DNA from 4 places in the Sinorhizobium sp. M4_45 genome. Region 1 is predicted to be linked to each of the others. Evidence: predicted binding sites of a transcription regulator. Region 1 holds the regulator's gene; each other region holds the start of a gene.
What was found. The regulator PhoB, encoded in region 1, activates phosphate uptake and scavenging genes when phosphate is short. The targets are predictions, from matches to a motif close to TGTCATNNANCTGTCAT.
Positions count from the first base shown of each region.

Region 1 (4,980 bases):
GCATCGAAGATGCAGACCATCTTCCATCACGTGCTGCCGCTTGCCATGCCCGGCATCCTGACCGGCACGATCATCGGGCTCGCCCATGCGCTGGGCGAAACGGCGCCGCTGCTTCTGATCGGCATGGTCGCCTTCGTGGTCGACTTTCCGGGGTCGCCGCTGGAGCCATCCACGGCGCTGCCGGTGCAGATCTACATGTGGGCGAACGAGGCAGAACGTGCCTTCGTCGAGCGTACGTCCGGAGCGATCATCATTCTCCTGATCTTTCTCATCTTCATGAATCTCGGCGCAATTCTCTTGCGGCGTCGCTTTGAGCGTCGCTGGTAGTGGGGTAAGGACTATGAACATCATGTCGGAAGCTGCAGTCGAAAAGGCTCTTGAGCAGAAAATGAATACGGTGCCTTACAAGATGATCGGCAACGATGTGTCGGTCTATTACGGCGAAAAGCGTGCGCTCTTCGACGTCAACCTCAATATCCGCGAGAACACGGTCACGGCGCTGATCGGTCCGTCCGGGTGCGGCAAATCGACGTTTCTGCGCACCTTGAACCGCATGAACGACACGATCGAGAACTGCCGCGTAACGGGCAAGATCACGCTCGACGAGGACGATATCTACGATCCGTCGATCGACGTGGTGGAATTGCGTGCCCGCGTCGGCATGGTGTTCCAGAAACCCAATCCGTTCCCGAAGTCGATCTACGACAATGTCTCCTACGGCCCGCGCATCCATGGCCTGGCACGCACCAAGACCGAACTCGACGAGATCGTGGAAACGAGCCTGCAGAGGGCCGGGCTGTGGAACGAGGTGAAGGATCGGCTGCAGGAGCCGGGCACCGGACTTTCCGGCGGCCAGCAGCAGCGCCTCTGCATCGCCCGCGCCGTTGCCGTCAGCCCGGAAGTCATTCTGATGGACGAGCCCTGCTCGGCGCTCGATCCGATCGCGACCGCGAAAGTCGAGGAACTCATCCACGAATTGCGGGCGAATTTCACGATCGTGATCGTCACCCACTCGATGCAGCAGGCGGCGCGCGTGTCGCAGCGCACGGCCATGTTCCATCTCGGCAATCTCGTAGAGGAGAACGATACCGATAAAATGTTCACCAACCCGGACGATCAGCGCACCCAGGACTACATCATGGGCCGCTTCGGCTGATGGCCGGAGAGGGGCGGCGCTTTTCCGTCCCTCCCGGTCAAGACCGAACGAGGCCCATTCAGAACAGCGCGTCCCCCGAGGAAACGAATATGTCTCACGCACACATCATGTCCGCCTTCGACGAAGAGTTGAAGTATCTCACGCGCCGCATCTCCGAGATGGGCGGTCTCGCCGAGCAGATGGTCGCGGACTCCGTCCGTGCGCTCGTCAATTCCGATCTCGCCCTGGCCCAGAAGGTGATCTCCGACGACATCATTCTGGACGATGCGGAACGGCAGATCGGCGAAAAGGCGATCGTCACCATTGCCAAACGCCAGCCCATGGCCTCGGATCTTCGGGAGATCATGGGTTCGATCCGCATCGCCGCGGACCTGGAGCGCGTGGGCGACCTCGGCAAGAACACCGCAAAGCGGGTGATTGCCGTTGCCGGTTCAGGCATACCGCGCAAGCTTGCGCGCGGCCTCGAACACCTGGCCGAGCTCGCGCTCGTTCAGTTGAAGGAAGTCCTGGACGTCTACGCGTCCCGTTCGCCGGAAAAGGCGAACAGCATTCGCGAACGCGATGAAGAGATCGATGCGATCTACACGTCCCTGTTCCGGGAACTGCTGACCTATATGATGGAAGATCCGCGCAACATCACGCCGTGCACGCATCTTCTTTTCTGCGCCAAGAACATCGAGCGTATCGGCGATCACGCGACCAATATCGCCGAAACGATCTACTATATGGCGACAGGCGCCCAGCCGCAGGGCGAACGGCCGAAGGACGACATGACGTCGACATTGGGTTCCGTGACGGACTGAGATCGCCCGGCAGCCGGTGCCTATGCAGAATTTGTTCCGGCCGCCTTGGCGCGGCCTACCACCGTGCGCGGCGGCATGACGGCTGTCGTGCGTAGGAAGGAGTCCTACTGAATGTTGCCGAAGATTGCCGTAGTCGAAGACGAGGAAGCCCTGAGCGTTCTCCTGCGCTACAATCTCGAGGCGGAAGGCTTCGAGGTCGATACGATCCTTCGCGGCGACGAGGCGGAGATCCGCCTGCAGGAGCGCCTGCCCGACCTTCTCATCCTCGATTGGATGCTGCCCGGGGTTTCCGGTATCGAGCTCTGCCGCAGGCTGCGCCAGCGGCCGGAAACGGAGCGCCTGCCGATCATCATGCTGACCGCGCGCGGCGAGGAAAGCGAGCGCGTGCGGGGCCTTGCCACCGGCGCCGACGATTACGTCGTCAAGCCCTTTTCGACGCCGGAACTGATGGCGAGGGTCAAGGCGATGCTCAGGCGCGCCAAGCCCGAGGTTCTGTCGACGCTCCTGCGCTGCGGCGATATCGAGCTCGACCGGGAGACGCACCGCGTCCACCGACGCAGTCGCGAAGTGCGCCTTGGCCCGACGGAGTTCCGGCTGCTGGAATTTCTAATGTCCTCACCGGGGCGCGTCTTCTCTCGTTCACAGCTCCTGGACGGTGTCTGGGGACACGACATCTATGTCGACGAACGGACCGTGGACGTTCATGTCGGGCGGCTGCGCAAGGCACTGAACTTTTCCAACATGCCGGACGTCATCCGGACGGTGCGCGGCGCTGGCTATTCGCTGGAGAGCTGAGGCCGAAGGTCGCTGGCGCCCGTGCCGGCTTGCGGCATGGCAAAGAAAAAGGGGCCTTTCCGGCCCCGATTTTCGTCGTGCATCCAGAGCGGGATGAGCAAGGCGCCTCAGCGCATGCGCCGGCGCTCGGCGGAGGGCTGGTAGGCCAGCCGGGCATGGAAGGTGCAATAGGGAGAGGCTTCCGGGGAGTCGTTGCCGCAGAAGTGGAACTCTTCCTTGAGCGGGTCGCCGATCGGCCACTTGCAGGTGCGTTCGGTAAGCTCCGTGAGCTCCAGCCGCCGCGACATCGGCAGGACGATGTTCCTGTCGATCTGCAGCTCCTGGTCCATTTCCAGGTCGACTGCGAGCTCTTCCTTGAGCGCGGTCGCACCGGCCGTGCGGGTCACGGTGCGGGTTACGGAACGCGCAGCATAGTTCGGCGCGCGCGGGGCAGACGTCGCCCGTTTGGGCCGGGCTGCAGCGGTCGTGCTTCCTCCGGCCTTGGCGCGCCCGGGCAGGCTCAGCCGATGAACCTTTCCGATGACCGCGTTGCGGCTGACGCCGCCCAACTGCGCCGCGATCTGGCTGGCGCTCAAGCCCTCCGACCACAGCTTCTTCAGTTTCTCGACCCGCTCGTCAGTCCAGTTCATCTCTGCACTCCCCGTTCTCGGCGTTGGGATGGCGGAATCCGTCACCGCTCTCCGGGAAAAACCCGAAGATTCAACGCGATAATACTTTTGGTGACTAGGTCCGCCGCATGCGTCTAGTAATTGAATGTTAACCTACCGGCAGGGTGACTCCGTGGCAAGAGTCGCCGGAATCGCGCCGAATCGATTTCGCGGTTTTCCCCAACTTGCTGTCGGAGCGTTGCATTTTTGCAAGTCCCAGAGTGTGATTTTTTCGCGCTTCGGAATCGGCATCCGCAAAGCGCCTGCAAACCTTGGTTTTGTTGACATCGCGGTGCGAAATGGGAATAGTGCCTGTCGCCGCCGCAAGGCGGCATTTTTGATTTTTATCGGGCCGAATGGTCCGTGCCGCCGGAATGAAGGAGAGCTCGACATGGCCGCAACCACGCCGCTTTACGACACCTATCTGCGCGCGCCGTTGCGTTTCGAGCGAGGTGAAGGCGTTTGGCTGATCGCCGAAGACGGCACGCGCTATCTCGATTTCGCTGCCGGTGTCGCCGTGAACTCGCTCGGCCATGCCCATCCTCATCTCGTCGAGGCGCTGAAGGCGCAGGCCGACAAGGTCTGGCATCTGTCCAATCTCTACGAGATTTCGGGGCAGGAAAGCCTTGCACGGAGGCTGACCCAGGTGACCTTCGCCGATCGGGTGTTCTTCACCAATTCGGGTGCGGAAGCGCTCGAATGTGCGATCAAAACGGCGCGGCGCTATCATTTCGCCAAGGGGCACGTGGAGAAGTTCCACGTCATCACCTTTGAAGGTGCTTTCCACGGCCGCACGCTCGCGACGATCGCCGCCGGCGGACAGCAGAAATACATCGAGGGCTTCGGGCCGAAGGCGCCGGGCTTCTATCAGGTCCCCTTCGGCGATATCGCGGCGGTCAAGAACGCGATCAATGAAGAAACCGCGGCGATCCTCGTCGAGCCGATCCAGGGCGAGGGCGGCATTCGGTCGGCATCGAAGGAATTCATGCAGGGGCTGCGCGAACTTTGCGACGAGTTCGGCCTGCTTCTGATCCTCGACGAGGTCCAGTCCGGTGTCGGCCGGACCGGCAAGCTCTTCGCCCATGAATGGGCTGGCATCAAACCGGATATCATGGCCGTAGCCAAGGGCATCGGCGGCGGCTTCCCGCTCGGCGCTTGCCTCGCGACGGAAGCGGCGGCCGCCGGCATGGTGGCGGGCACGCACGGTTCGACCTATGGCGGCAACCCGCTCGCAATGGCGGTCGGAAATGCCGTGCTCGACGTCGTTCTCGCCGAAGGCTTCCTCGATCAGGTGCGCGAGGTGGCTCTCGTCTTCCGTCAGGGGCTCGCCTCGCTGAAGGATCGTTTTCCGGACGTGATCGAGGAAATCCGCGGCGACGGGCTGATGCTCGGCATCAAGGCGAAGGTGCCCTCCGCGGACCTTTTGAAGGCGATCCGCGCCGAGAAGCTGCTCGTCGTCCCGGCCGGCGAAAACGTGCTGCGCCTGTTGCCGCCGCTGATCACCACCTCCGCGGAGGCGCGCGAAGGACTGGCACGGCTCGAACTCGCCGCGGAGGCGGTGAGTGGCAAGAGCGGCAAC
Region 1 covers NZ_NWVE01000002.1:41,413-46,392, forward strand. The annotation lists gene pstA (phosphate ABC transporter permease PstA) at 1-327, shown strand, start outside; gene pstB (phosphate ABC transporter ATP-binding protein PstB) at 341-1,156, shown strand; gene phoU (phosphate signaling complex protein PhoU) at 1,246-1,959, shown strand; gene phoB (phosphate regulon transcriptional regulator PhoB) at 2,071-2,754, shown strand; gene CN933_RS05820 (GcrA family cell cycle regulator) at 2,862-3,383, opposite strand; gene CN933_RS05825 (aspartate aminotransferase family protein) at 3,793-4,980, shown strand, end outside.

Region 2 (4,980 bases), 260 kb from region 1:
TCTATCCGAGCCGGCAATTCCTACCGGCCAAGGTCAGGCAGTTCATCGACTATCTCGCCGCACTCTACGGCCCGGTGCCCTACTGGGAGCAATAGACTATCCGTGCTCGTCGTGATGCCGGCGAATGCGCCGGACCACCAGCCAGACCCCGGCGACCGCGAAGGGAACGGCGAGGCCCGTCAGGAGACCGGGATCAACGGGTATTTCATGACTGACGGCCTTGGCGAGGTAGCCGAAGAGCCCGACGACATAATAGGAAATCGCCGCGACCGACAATCCTTCGACAGTCTGCTGCAGGCGCAATTGCAGCTTGGCGCGGCGATCCATCGAATTCAACAGGGCGCTGTTCTGCCGTTCCAGTTCGACGTCGATCCAGCTTCTCAGGAGAGCCGTAGCGCGAGCGAGCTTGCGCGAAAGGTTCGCCTGCCGCTCCTCGACCGACTGACAGGTGCGCATTGCCGGCGCCAGCCTGCGTTCGAGGAAGGTGCCGATGGTCTCGTAACCGGGCACCGGCGTTTCGGAAAGCGTGCGGATGCGTTCCTGGACAATGCCATAATAGGCGCGGCTGGCGCCGAAGCGATAGAGGCTGAGGGCGGCACCCGCTTCGAGATCGGCGGCAAGGCGGGTGATCTCCGCCAGCATCTCGTCAGCCTCCTCGCGGACGTTTTCCTTCATGCGCTGCGTCACCGCCGTCAGGCCGTCCTCGGTGCGGCGGATCTCCGGCGACAGCGACTGTGCAAGCGGCAGGCCGAGAATGGCGAGCGTGCGGTAGGTCTCGATGTCGAGCAGGCGCTGCACCAGGGCGCCCGTTCCCGCCTCCGTCATGCCGCGATCGATGACCAGCACCTGGGTCAGCCCGTCGCCGTTCTGGCGAAAGTCGGTCAGGAGCACCGCCTGGCCATTCTTGGTTTCGCTGTAACAGAGGCTCGTGGGATCGAAAGCCGCGATCGCCTCGCGGGTCTCCGGCGTATCGGGGCGGATTTCCAGACGAACTCCGGAGATCAGCGAGCCCGGGGGCGAAAAACCGTCGCCGAACGGATGGATCGGCACCTCGCCACCGAAGCTTTCCGGCGCGGGCGCGTCCCAGAAATAGGTGGAGAATTCCGTGTGCCGCTCCCAGCGCAGCGTTCCCTGTCCCCAGGGGATCGCGTGGTGATTGGCGTCGCGACCGGGCGGGGCGATGCCGCGCGAGCGCGACAACTCGGACATCACGGCGTGATCGACGATCGACCCGCCCTCCGTCATGAAGGCGAGTTGAAAGATGACGCGCGGAGTCGTCACCAGTGCATAGGGCCGTGAATGGACCTCGCCGAGCGCCTGGGCGCGCATGGGCGCCACCGGAAATGCAAAACTGCCCTTTGGCATGAAGCGCTTCTTCCCCCTCACGCGTTCATCACCACCTTCTTATCAACGGATAAGGTAAAAAGAACAGGGCGCTTTGACGCAGTTCGATCTTTGTCAACGCCGGCAGAGTGGACAATCAATTTGACCACTTGATGGGTCCTGTTAGATTGCCGAATGGAAGCGGAGGCCGGCGACACCTGTGCACAATCCCCTTGGCGCTCCGGGAGACGTGGCCGTGACCGAAGACCAGGACGACCTTTATGCCCGTATCAGCCATAGCCGGACGGCCGACGAGGTGGTGCAGCAGATCGAGCTTCTGATCCTCGAGGGGGTGTTACGCGACGGCGATCGCCTGCCGGGCGAGCGAGAACTCTCCAGGCGCTTCGACGTGTCGCGGCCGATCCTGCGTGAGGCGCTCAAGGAGTTGGAGGCGCGCGGTCTCGTCGACAGCCGGCATGGCGGCGGCACGTTCGTCGCCGATGTGGTCGGTCAGATCTTTTCCAAGCCCCTGATCGAGCTCATCGGACGCCACCACAAGGCGACCCAGGACTATCTCGAATACCGGCGCGAACTCGAAGGCTTGACGGCGGAACTGGCGGCGACCCGGGCAACCGACTTCGACCGCGACATTCTTACCCGCGTCATCAAGCGCATGCGCGCCGCACACGAGAGCGGCAACTTCGCCGAAGAACTCGAAGCCGATATCGAACTGCACAATGCTATCGGCGAAAGCGCTCATAACATCATCCTGCTTCACACCCTCAGGGCCTGTTACAGGCTGCTGACCCAAGGCATCTTCTTCCACCGCAATTCCGTCTTCGACGCGCCCGGCGCGCGCGACCAGCTTCTCGCGCAGCACGAGGCGATCTATGCGGCGATCATGGTCGGCGATCCGCAAACCGCCAAGGCTGCCGCGCAGAGGCACATCGATTTCGTCGCCACGGCGGCGCGCGAGGCCGAGCGCAGCGGAGAGTGGGTGCGCATTGCCCGTCTGCGCCTGCAGCAGCGTGATCGCGCGGGTTCCTGACCGGTCGCGGGCCCGACAAGCGCAAAAGTACGGGTGGCGAGTGCCCCTTGGTAAAATTCCAGCCGATTTCCTACATATGGTCGTATGGGACAGTGGTTCTGTCGGAACCGCGACTCCGCGCTTTGCGTTAGTTGGGTGATGTATAGTCCCGAAAAGGAAGAGCGTGAATCCGAATGAATGCGGCGCGTTTGACGAACGCATTTACAGCGGCATGCGACGGTTCATACTCGGGTTGCGCGCGGCAACCACTGATTCGTTGAGGAGTATGGGGAATTTTGAACTTTCTGCACCGGCTCGCTTCTGATGTGCAACTTATGCTGCGTCGCCCGGCGCGAATGCAGTATGCGGCGCTGTGCTATCGCCTTGCCAAGAAGACGAATGCGCTGGAAATCCTGGTGATCACCAGCCGCGACACAGGCCGGTGGGTCATCCCCAAGGGGTGGCCGATGCAGGGCAAGCAGGCACACGAGGTCGCGGAGCGCGAGGCCTACGAGGAAGCCGGGGTGAAGGGCAAGGTGCAGAGGGCCGCCATCGGCGCCTACGTCTATCAGAAGCGGATGGACCACGGCCTGGAGATCTCCTGCAAGGTGCAGGTGCATGCGCTCGAAGTCGAGGACTTCTGCAAGAACTTCCCGGAGAAAGGTAGCAGGCGGCTGGAATGGGTCGACTATCGTGAGGCGGCAAAGCGCGTTGCAGAGCCTTCGCTGAAAGAGCTTATCCTCGATTTCGGCAAACGCCTCGACCCAGACCCGGAGCAGCGGCCGAAAGCCTCCAGCAACTGACGGCGAGGCGGAAGCCCACGGCATCCGCCCCGACGACTGGTCGAACACGCAAGCTCGCCGCAGGCTGCGACATGCCGGCTCGGGTAACGCCCCGGCCGAAGCCCCCCGCCCCCTCGTCAATTCCTCTTGAATACGCCCGTTTGTGCCGCTACTGGCGAATATTACAGTTGGAGAACAGCCATTGGCCAAGCCGCGACCGCGCCTCGAAAAGCTGACGCTCGACAAGGATCTCGACAAGTTCAGCCTTGCCGAGGAAGCGTCGCATCACGTCATGCGCAGATTGGCTGCTCCCGGACTTGCCGCTCTCTTCCTGGTCCTCAGCATGGGTTTCGCGGCGAGCTATTTCACGGGCGCCTCCGGTGCGGCCGTGGTGGTGGCGGCAGCGGCGGTCGCGGGCTACATGGCGATGAACATCGGCGCCAACGACGTCACCAACAACGTCGGAGCGGCGGTCGGCGCAAAGGCGATATCGATGCCGGTGGCGCTGGGGATTGCGGCGGTGTTCGAGATAGCCGGAGCGCTGATCGCCGGCCGTAAGGTCACGCTGACCGTAGAGGCCGGGATCATCGACGGCACGCAGGTGGTCGGCGCCGAAGGGCTGGTCTGGGTGATGCTTTCGGCGCTTATCTCATCGGCGATCTGGATCAATATCGCGACCTACTCGCGTGCGCCCGTTTCGACGACGCATTCGCTCATCGGCGGCATTATCGGCGCAGGCGTCGCCGCCGCCGGGCTTTCCAGCGTCAAGTGGTGGGCGATCGCCGGCATCACAGCGAGCTGGACGATTTCGCCCGTGCTCGGCGGGATCATTGCCGCACTCTTCCTCGCCTTCTTGAAGGAGTTCGTCATCTATCGCGATGACAAGATCTCGGCCGCCCGGCGCTGGATGCCTGTCGTCCTCGGCGTCACCGCCGGTTCGTTCACCGCCTATGTCGCGGTCTTTGCAATCGACCATCTGGCTTCTGTTCCGCTTCCGACCGGCCTGGCGATCGGCGGACTGGCGGGGATCGTTTGCTACATCGTGTCGAAGCCGTGGATCCACCGCCAGTCGGAAGGCCTCGAAAACCGCAACCAGTCGCTTCGCAAGCTGTTCCGCCTGCCGCTCATCTTCTCGGCCGCCCTGCTCTCCTTCGCCCATGGCGCAAACGACGTATCGAACGCGATCGGCCCGCTGTCGGCGATCGTCTCGGCTGTCGACGGCGTGATCTCGACCGCGGATTCGGAGGCCCCCTTCTGGGTACTCCTCATCGGCGCACTCGGCATTTCGGTGGGTCTTCTGCTCTACGGTCCGCTGCTGATCCGCGTCGTCGGCGAGGAAATCACGCGTCTCAACCCGATGCGCGCCTTCTGCGTGGCGCTTGCGACCGCCGTGACGGTTCTGCTTGCCTCGGCTCTCGGCCTGCCGATCAGTTCCACCCACACGGCGGTGGGCGCCGTGTTCGGCGTCGGCTTCTTTCGCGAGTGGTACACGCGTCACTCGCAACGGCGGCTCGAATATGTCCGGCGCAAGACGGGCCAGACCGAATTCATGGAAAAGGGCGAGGCGAACTTTGCGGAAGTGCGCCGCCGGCGCCTGGTGCGGCGCTCCCACTTCCTGACCATCGTCGCCGCCTGGGTCATCACGGTTCCCGTGTCTGCGCTGCTCTCGGCCTTTCTCTATCTCGTCCTCTCCGGTCTGTTTCTCTAGAAGGTACCCGATACCGATGCGCGCCAATTTCCGCATGCAGCGACTGTTCATCGAGAACCAGCTCCACGCCGGAGCGAAACACGAAGCCACCAGGGAGCAGTTCAACTATCTCATCAACGTCCTGCGCCTGGGTGAAGGCG
Region 2 covers NZ_NWVE01000002.1:301,712-306,691, reverse strand. The annotation lists gene CN933_RS07120 (LysR family transcriptional regulator) at 1-95, shown strand, start outside; gene CN933_RS07115 (DUF3422 family protein) at 97-1,365, opposite strand; gene CN933_RS07110 (FadR/GntR family transcriptional regulator) at 1,580-2,371, shown strand; gene CN933_RS07105 (NUDIX hydrolase) at 2,647-3,153, shown strand; gene CN933_RS07100 (inorganic phosphate transporter) at 3,335-4,840, shown strand; gene CN933_RS07095 (16S rRNA (uracil(1498)-N(3))-methyltransferase) at 4,857-4,980, shown strand, end outside.
Region 2: a site for PhoB is predicted at 3,314-3,330, ahead of CN933_RS07100 (inorganic phosphate transporter). Genes of this name have one in related genera too.

Region 3 (4,980 bases), on a different contig from region 1:
CTGCGGTCTCGATCCACACGATCGGCGCGCTCGGCAAGCTGTTCTTCGAAGTGGTCGAGAATGCCGACATGAAACCGGAGGAAGGTCTGCGTGCCGTCGGCGCCAACTGGATCGAGCGGGTCTGGTTCGGCATGGTCCCCCAGGTGCTGCCCAACTTCACCAGCTATTTTCTGCTCCGGCTCGAAATCAACGTGCGCGCCTCGACGATCATCGGTGCCGTCGGCGGGGGCGGCATCGGCGAACTCCTGCGCCTGTCGATCGGCCAGGGCCATGAAGCAAAGACGCTCGCGATCGTCCTCCTGCTCTTCGCGACGATCTTCGCAGTCGATCAGTTCTCTGCCTGGCTTCGCCGCCGCCTCGTCGGCGACCAGGCCTTTCAGCTCGCGCAATAGGACCGCATCATGATTGCCTCGACCAACCTCGACGCGCGCGAAATGGAAGCTATCGCAGCGCGCCATCCGCATCTTCTGCAGTCGTCGGCCGCCAAGCGGCGCAGCAAGGCACTGATAACGGCGGGCGTCGTTCTTTACATGATCTTCAGCTGGTGGTTCTTCTCGATCGGGCACGTGCTCGCCAATGCCAATTGGGGAATTGCCGGCATCTACCTTGCCGACTGGGTGTCCTACGAAGTCCGGCCGGAGATCGCCGTCGCGCCCGATGGAGCGATGAGCATCTCATACGGACGCAATTCGCCGCTTGGAGACAATCCGAGCCCGGAATGGGTCACGCTCGAAAAAGAGACGGTCACGCGCACCGTTGAAACGTCGACGGCCCCGACGCAGGCCCCGAAGCCGAAGAGCGCCTCCTCTTTCAGCTTTATGGCGCCGAGCGCGGCGCGCGGCGGCGATACGAACGAGACGCCGCAGAAAGATCTCGCCACGACCCGCACCGAAGAAGTCGTCACGCACGCCGTGGTGAACTTCGATAGCTCGACGCGTATCGACGTCGCCGAAAAGCTGGTCACAGTGACACATTCCGGCGAGACGCTCCTGCTTCAGGTCGACGGCGCGGAGACTGTAACGCCGGAGGGACTCCTTCCCTCCTGGGCGCTCCAGAAGCGGCCGGGCGAGAAGGTGACGCTGTCCTTCGGCGCCACCGGCTGGGCAGAGGTGGAGGGCGACGAGGTCTCCATCCGCAACCGCTTCTTCGGCTGGGCGAATTTCCTCTTCGACACCAACTCGCCCTTCTTCGGGAAGTCCTACAGCGACGTCGCCTCCTTGATCGTCTCCGGAGAACGGATCGATCCGGCGCGCTCAAACCTCTCGCTTGCCTGGAACAACGTCCTCTACAATGCGGAATGGCAGCATCTGGATGTTTGGACCAAGCTCCTGCAGACGATCGTCATGGCTTTCGTCGGAACGCTCTTCGCCTCCTTCATCGCCTTCCCGCTTTGCTTCCTCGCGGCGCGCAACATCACGCCGAGCCGCCTCACCAATCAGTTCGTGAAGCGCTTCTTCGACTTCCTGCGGTCGGTCGACATGTTCATTTGGGCGCTGTTCTTCACCCGCGCCTTCGGGCCCGGACCGCTCGCGGGCATCTCGGCGATCTTCTTCACCGACACGGGCACGCTCGGCAAGCTCTACTCCGAAGCCCTCGAGAACATCGACGACAAGCAGCGTGAGGGCGTCAAGTCGGTCGGCGCCGCGCCGGTCGCCGTGCAGCGCTTCGGCGTGCTCCCGCAGGTCCTGCCGGTCTTTGCCAGCCAGGCTCTCTACTTCTGGGAGTCGAACACGCGTTCGGCCACCATTATCGGCGCCGTCGGCGCCGGCGGGATCGGCCTGAAGCTGTGGGAGGCGATGCGCACAAATTCGGATTGGGAAAATGTCGCCTATATGGTGCTGCTGATCTTGATGGTCGTCTTCGTTTTCGACAGCATCTCCAATCTTTGCCGATCGCGTCTCATGGGCCGCACACACTAACGCGCGTTGAGATTCATTTCGAGTTTTTGACGGCTGCTGCGAGATGGATGATGCCGTTGAAGCTCTGGTCGGTCTTGTCGGCGCGCATGGCGATGCGCTTGAAAACATGCAGCAGATCAAAGTGCTACAGCTACCGTTGCGCTTCTCATAAGATGCGCGGCGCTGTGGGACACTTTTCGGGGGATTGCATCCTCTCCATCCTCATGTGCTCGTCACAGGGATCCAGCAGCGCCGCGTCTGCGGCGCGGAAGAGCCTTTCCAGCCCAAGGACTTGGTCTGGCTGGATTCCTGTGACAAGCACAGGAATGAGGAACCGGGGATGATGAGGAAAAGTGTGTGCGGTTTTTCCTCCGCTCATGATTTCAGGTTGATCCGACCTAAAATCATCATGGTCTAGAAACGGACCGGTCGATTCGGATAATGATGACTGATTCCGATCACTGGCGCGGGAGCAGGCGAAGCTGCAAACAAATCCATCCCGCCCCGAACCGATTTGCGTTCTGGGCCGATGTCATCATGATGTTGTCATGCAAATCGGCTAGCTGCGCATTTCATCCCGGAAACCGTCGACTCGGGGCAACTGCGTCGAAGCGACTGATGAAGAAAGTGTGAATTCGTGCGCTATGCAATCTACTTCGCGCCGCCGTCCGATGACCGGCTGTCGCAGACCGCTTCCCGTTGGCTGGGACGCGACGCGTTCACCGGCGGCGCCCTGGACTGCCCGGAAAATCCGGCAGTAGGACGTGAAGAGCAGATGGCATTGACGACCGAGCCCCGCCGTTACGGCTTCCACGGGACCCTGAAAGCACCGTTCGAGCTTACCTCCGGCCGCGGTGAAGCCGACTTGATCGCGGCTTTCGACGAGTTCGCCGCGGAGATCGAGCCGTTCGAAGTGCCGGAGATCGCCTTGCATCAGATCGGCCCCTTCTTCGCGCTCGTCTCGGCCGACCCTTGCCCGCCTCTGCAGCGCCTTGCGGAGCAGGCGGTTCGTCGTTTCGAGCCATTCCGGGCGCCGCTTTCGGAAGCCGATCTCGCCCGCCGCAATCCGGACAGGCTTACGCAGCGTCAGCGCGAGTACCTGGCGGCATGGGGCTACCCATACGTCTTCGAGGAGTTCCAGTTCCATCTGACGCTGACTGGGCCGGTGCCGGAAGACATGCAGCGGCCCATGAGAAAGGCGCTCGAAACGGTCTTCGCCGAATTCATCGGCAAGCCGCTTGCCGTCTCGACGATTGCCCTTTTCGCCGAAGAGCGCCGCGGCGCTCCTTTCACCGTCCATTCCCTGCTGCCGCTTGGCGGCGCATCCGAACGAAAGATTGCATGACATGCCCAAAGAACAGGTTTTGACCAACGCCCGCATCGTTCTGGAGGACCGGATCCTCGACGGTTCGGTGCTGATCCGCGACGGCAGGATCGCCGACATCTCCGAAGGGGCGAGCGCCACGGGCGAGGATTTCGAGGGTGACTACCTACTGCCCGGGCTCGTCGAACTGCACACCGACCATCTCGAGGCGCACTATTCTCCGCGCCCCGGGGTTCGCTGGCTGAAGATCGCGGCGATCCAGGCTCATGACGCCCAGGTCGTCACCTCCGGCATCACAACTGTCTTCGATTGTCTGCGCCTGGGCTCGGACGAGGACAGCGGCTTTCCGAAGGGCGAGATGCGCAGCATGGCCGATGCGCTCGCCCAGGCCAAGCAGGAGGGCCGTTTGCGGGCCGATCACCTGATCCACCTGCGTTGCGAAGTGTCGACCGCCGACGTGCTGGAGCACTATGAGGATTTCCGGAACGATCCGCAGGTTCGTCTCGTCTCTCTGATGGACCACGCTCCCGGGCAGCGCCAGTTCCAGACCATGGACCAGTACATAATCTACTACAAAGTCAAACGCGGCCTTACCGACGAAGCCTTTGCCGCCTTCATCGACCGCCAGCAAGCACTATCGGCGCGCTATGCGACCCCTCATCGCATCGCGCTCGCGAAAGCCTGCGCCGAGCGGGGGATTACGGTCGCCAGCCATGATGATGCGACGCTCGAGCATGTGGACGAGTCTATCGGCTACGGCATCCGGCTCGCGGAGTTCCCGACGAGCTTCGAGGCGGCCGAAGCCTCCCATCGCGCCGGTCTCAGCGTATTGATGGGGGCGCCCAATATCGTGCGCGGCAAATCGCATTCCGGCAACATCGCCGCGCGCGATCTCGCCGAGCGCGGCGTTCTCGACGTGCTTTCTTCGGATTACGTACCTTTCAGCCTCATCCATGCGCCGTTCATTCTCGCAGATGAGGTCGACTCGATCGACCTCCCCCAGGCCATCGCGATGGTAACGGCGACGCCGGCGCGCACTGTCGGGCTCGAAGATCGCGGCCGGATCGCCGTTGGGCTCCGCGCCGACATCGCGCGCGTCCGCCGGCCGGAGGGAATACCGGTCGTCCGCTCGGTCTGGCGCGAAGGACGGCGTGTCGCATGACCGCCGATCGGGGATCCGGAACGCTCATCGTCGTCGTCGGCCCGAGCGGTGCGGGCAAAGACAGCGTCATGGGCTTTGCCGCCCGCCATTTCGCGCAGCGGCCCGATATTCTCTTCGTCCGGCGGGCGATCACACGCCCCTCGGATGCAGGCGGCGAGGTGCACGAAAGCGTGTCCGACGCCGAATTCGAGGAGATGAGCCGGAGCGGCGCTTTCGCCGTTTCGTGGCAGGCGCATGGCTTGAGCTACGGCATCCCGGCGGAGATCGCCGAAAAGATCGCCAGAGGCATGACCGCGATCGTAAACGGCAGCCGTGCCGCCCTCCCTGCCATTCGCCAGGCGTTCGGTACGATCGCCGTTGCGGTGATCACCGCCGAGCCGCCGGTGCTGGCGAAGCGGCTGGCGGAGCGCGGCCGCGAGAGCGAAGAAGACGTGCTGCGCCGCCTGACGCGGCAGGCACCCGACGTCATCGCCGATCCCGACGTAACGGTCATCGACAACAGCGGCAGGCTTGATGTGGCCGGCCGGCAATTCGTCGCGCTGGTCGAGCGCCACTCGGCCAAGAGCCATCACCCTGCCTGAAGAAGGGGCGAGCGG
Region 3 covers NZ_NWVE01000009.1:127,291-132,270, reverse strand. The annotation lists gene phnE (phosphonate ABC transporter, permease protein PhnE) at 1-392, shown strand, start outside; gene phnE (phosphonate ABC transporter, permease protein PhnE) at 402-1,919, shown strand; gene CN933_RS23260 (DUF1045 domain-containing protein) at 2,536-3,243, shown strand; gene CN933_RS23255 (alpha-D-ribose 1-methylphosphonate 5-triphosphate diphosphatase) at 3,245-4,384, shown strand; gene phnN (phosphonate metabolism protein/1,5-bisphosphokinase (PRPP-forming) PhnN) at 4,381-4,965, shown strand.
Region 3: a site for PhoB is predicted at 2,429-2,445, ahead of CN933_RS23260 (DUF1045 domain-containing protein). Genes of this name have one in related genera too.

Region 4 (4,980 bases), 760 kb from region 1:
GATTCAGAAGGAGCTCGGCGACAGCGAGGACGGCCGTGACGAGATGGCCGAACTCGAAGAGCGCATCTCCAAGACCAAGCTCTCCAAGGAAGCCCGTGAAAAGGCCGATGCGGAGCTGAAGAAGCTGCGCCAGATGAGCCCGATGTCGGCGGAAGCGACGGTCGTGCGCAACTATCTCGACTGGCTGCTGGGCCTGCCCTGGGGCAAGAAGTCGAAGATCAAGACCGATCTGAACCATGCCGAAAAGGTGCTGGATACCGATCACTTCGGTCTGGACAAGGTAAAGGAACGTATCGTCGAATACCTGGCGGTGCAGGCCCGTTCGTCCAAGATCAAGGGGCCGATCCTGTGCCTCGTCGGCCCTCCCGGCGTCGGCAAGACGTCGCTCGCCAAGTCGATCGCAAAGGCGACTGGCCGCGAATATATCCGCATGGCGCTGGGCGGCGTTCGGGACGAGGCCGAAATTCGCGGCCATCGCCGGACCTATATCGGCTCCATGCCGGGTAAGGTCGTCCAGTCGATGAAGAAGGCGAAGAAGTCCAACCCGCTCTTCCTGCTCGACGAGATCGACAAGATGGGCCAGGACTTCCGTGGCGATCCGTCTTCGGCGCTTCTGGAGGTGCTCGATCCGGAACAGAATTCGACGTTCATGGATCACTACCTGGAGGTGGAATACGACCTCTCCAACGTGATGTTCATCACCACGGCGAACACGCTCAACATTCCGCCGCCGCTGATGGACCGCATGGAAGTCATCCGCATTGCCGGCTATACCGAAGACGAAAAGCGGGAGATTGCCAAGCGGCACCTGCTGCCGAAGGCGATCCGCGACCATGCGCTCCAGACGAACGAGTTCTCCGTCACGGATGGCGCTCTTATGGCGGTCATCCAGAACTACACGCGAGAAGCGGGCGTCCGCAACTTCGAGCGCGAGCTGATGAAGCTGGCGCGCAAGGCGGTGACGGAGATCCTCAAGGGCAAGACCAAGAAGGTCGAAGTGACGGCCGAGAACATCCACGACTATCTCGGTGTGCCGCGCTTCCGCCACGGCGAAGCCGAGCGTGACGATCAGGTCGGGGTGGTCACCGGTCTTGCCTGGACTGAGGTCGGCGGCGAATTGCTGACGATCGAGGGCGTGATGATGCCCGGCAAGGGCCGCATGACGGTTACCGGTAACCTGCGTGACGTGATGAAGGAATCCATTTCGGCGGCGGCATCCTATGTCCGCTCGCGCGCGATCGATTTCGGCATCGAGCCCCCGCTGTTCGACAAGCGCGACATTCACGTCCACGTGCCGGAGGGCGCGACCCCGAAGGACGGCCCGTCCGCCGGTGTCGCCATGGCGACGGCGATCGTGTCGGTGATGACCGGTATCCCCATCTCCAAGGACGTGGCGATGACCGGTGAAATCACCCTGCGTGGACGCGTGCTGCCGATCGGCGGTTTGAAGGAGAAGTTGCTGGCAGCTCTGCGCGGCGGCATCAAGAAGGTGCTGATCCCCGAGGAGAACGCCAAGGACCTCGCCGACATCCCTGACAACGTCAAGAACAGCCTCGAAATCATCCCCGTTTCGCGGATGGGCGAGGTGATCGAGCACGCGTTGCTGCGGCTTCCGGAGCCCATCGAATGGGACCCGGCAAGCCAGCCGGCCGCCCTGCCGTCCGTTGATTCGCAGGACGAAGCGGGCACTTCGATTGCCCACTGAGGCAGTGCAGATAGGGTGACAAGTGTGTCCCGCTTGCGCCCTTCGGCCAGAAAAACAAGGAAGACCGGCGTTCTGCCGGTCTTTTTTGTTGTAAAAGCACGCTGCAACCCTTGCATTCCAAGGGATTAGGCGCAATTGGGAATGGCAAGACGTGGGCATTGCTTTCGCAGCCCCGCCTTAAGAAGACAGTCGTTTCGAACCAGCATGAAAGGGGTGGAAACATGAACAAAAATGAGCTCGTGGCTGCCGTAGCCGACAAGGCCGGACTCTCGAAGGCAGATGCGTCTTCTGCCGTTGATGCAGTTTTTGAGACCATTCAGGGCGAACTGAAGAACGGCGGCGACATCCGCCTCGTCGGATTCGGCAATTTCTCCGTATCGCGCCGCGAAGCCAGCAAGGGCCGCAACCCGTCGACGGGTGCGGAAGTTGACATCCCGGCACGCAACGTGCCGAAGTTCACGGCCGGCAAGGGCCTCAAGGACGCCGTCAACTAATTTACCGATGGAGCGGCGGGTGCCTCCGTCCGCTACTGGTTCATGTTCCATCTGTCGCGATACCGCCCAGGCGGCATTCGGCAGGTTGATTGGGGCCCGGGTCATCCGGGCCTCTTTTCATTCCGGCTTTCCCTGTCATCCGGCTGTTACAGGACAGTTGCAAAAGCCTCCCGTCCGACGTTTTCGGACGCACGCGGTAGCGCAACGGCGTGCCGCGACAAGGAGGGACAGATGAAAGCGATTTCCATCACCACGGCATTGGCCGCGGCACTTGCCGCATCGACGGCGTCGGTCGTTCAGGCCGAACAGGTATTCAATCGCATCGCATCCTTTGCGGTGGCCACGAATTTGCCCGAGGGAGCCGAGCGGAACGCCCCGACATCGGCCGAAATCATCACCGCAAGCGAAGACGGCAATACGCTGATCTATTCCGACAGTCCCGGCAAACGCATCGGTTTCATCGACATCACCGACGCCAGGGCGCCTGAGGCAGGCGGTATCGTCTCGTTCGACGGGGAGCCGACTTCGGTGGCGGTAGCCGGTGCCAAAGCGCTCGTTGCCGTCAACACGAGCGAAAGCTTTACCAAGCCGTCCGGCGTGCTCGCCGTGGTCGACATTGCCGGCAGGGAGGTGGATGCCACCTGCGATCTCGGTGGCCAGCCGGACTCGGTGGCCGTGAACAAGGATCGGACGCTTGCCGCAATCGCGATCGAGAACGAGCGCGACGAGGACGTCAATGACGGGCAGATCCCTCAGATGCCTGCAGGCGATCTCGTGATCCTGTCGCTGAAGGACGGGGCGGCCGATTGCGCGACCATCAAGCATGTGACGCTGACCGGTCTCGCCGAGGTCGCCGGCGACGATCCCGAGCCGGAATTCGTAGCCTTCAACGGCCGGGACGAGATTGCGCTCACCCTCCAGGAGAACAACCACATCGTCATCATCGACGGTAAGTCCGCAACCGTGAAGACGCATTTCCCTGCGGGCACGGTCGATCTCCAAGGTATCGACACAAAGCGCGACGGCTCCATCGCCTTTACCGGCGAGCAGGCGGGCCGCAAGCGCGAGCCCGATGCGATCAAGTGGCTCGACGACGATCGCCTGGTCGTCGCCAATGAGGGCGATTATGAGGGCGGGAGCCGCGGCTTCACGATCTTCGACACGACCGGGAAGGTCCTCTACGAGTCGGGAGCAGCCTTCGAACACCCTATCGCGTCGATCGGCCACTATCCGGAAAAGCGTTCTTCGGCGAAGGGCGTCGAACCGGAAGGGCTTGAAATGGCGCAATTCGGCGAGGACAAGCTTTTCTTCGTTCTTTCGGAACGCGCCTCGATCGTCGGCGTCTACAAGGATACGGGCGGCGAACCGGAGCTCGTGCAGCTTCTGCCCTCCGGCGTTTCCCCCGAGGGCGCTGTCGCCATTCCCGGGCGCAACCTGTTTGCGACCGCCAACGAGGTCGATCTCGTCGAAGACGGCGGGGCGCGGGCGCATGTCATGATCTACGAGCGCGGGGAAGGGGAGGCTGCCTATCCGCAGATCCGTTCCGTGGAGAAGGACGGGCTGCCCATCGGCTTCGGGGCGCTTTCCGGCCTTGCCGCTGCCGACAAGCCCGGCTTCCTGCATGCGGTCAATGATTCAGTCTACTCGTCGCAGCCGACCATCTTCACGATCGACGCTACGCAGAAGCCCGCTTTGATCACGGAAGCCCTGCCGGTCACCCGTGACGGCGCTCCCGCCCAGAAGCTCGACGTCGAAGGCATCGCCAATGACGGCGAAGGCGGCTTCTGGCTCGCTTCGGAAGGCAACTCCGACAAGCTCTACAGCCATGCGCTGCTGCATGTGAACAAGAAGGGCGAGATCAAGCAGGAGATCGCACTACCGGAGGAGTTGCGCGCCAGCGAGATCCGCTACGGCTTCGAAGGCATAGCGGTCGTGGGCGAAGGGGACGATCAGGTTCTCTGGATGGCTGTGCAGCGCGAATGGAAGGATGACGAGAAGGGCTTCGTCAAGCTCGTCTCCTACAAGCCGTCGAGCAAGGAATGGGGCGCCGTGCGCTATCCGCTTGAAAAGGCGGAGGAAGGCTGGGTCGGCCTGTCGGAAATTTCCGTTCATGGAGCCTACGCCTATATCGTCGAGCGTGACAATCTGGTCGGCGAAGCCGCCAAGCTCAAGAAGCTCTACCGCGTCGCGCTTGCGGACCTGAAACCCGCGGCACTCGGCGGGGCACTGCCTGTCGTGAACAAGGAAGAGGTGCGCGACCTCATTCCGGACCTGCAGTCGCTGAACGGCTATGTCGTCGACAAGGTCGAAGGCTTTGCAATCGACGCGGCCGGCAACGGCTATGTCGTCACCGACAATGACGGCGTCGACGACTCCTCCGGCGAAACGCTGTTCTTCTCCATAGGCGCGATGGACGCCATGTAAGCGTACGATACGGAGAAAACGAAGGAGGCCGGGACATGATGTCCCGGCCTCCTGATTCCTGAACGGCGTTCAGCGCGCGACGGCAATCTCAGTCGCTTCCGCTTCTTCCTTGCGCTTGCGGATATCGTCGGTTTTCTCGACGAGTTTGCTGACGATATCGTACAACTGGTCCAGTTGCTCGTCATCGAGCGCCGAAAAGATCTCTTCGATGAGCTGCTTGCGCGGATGTTCTGCAGCCTGAAGAACGGCCCGGCCGGTCTCTGTTATGGAGACGATCTTTGCGCGGCGATCCTCGGGGTCGGGTTTTCTCATGACCAGACGGTCGCGTTCCAGTCCGTCGATCGCCTCGGTCACTGT
Region 4 covers NZ_NWVE01000002.1:797,634-802,613, forward strand. The annotation lists gene lon (endopeptidase La) at 1-1,705, shown strand, start outside; gene hupB (DNA-binding protein HupB) at 1,927-2,199, shown strand; gene CN933_RS09555 (esterase-like activity of phytase family protein) at 2,431-4,623, shown strand; gene CN933_RS09560 (MarR family winged helix-turn-helix transcriptional regulator) at 4,693-4,980, opposite strand, start outside.
Region 4: a site for PhoB is predicted at 2,333-2,349, ahead of CN933_RS09555 (esterase-like activity of phytase family protein). Genes of this name have one in related genera too.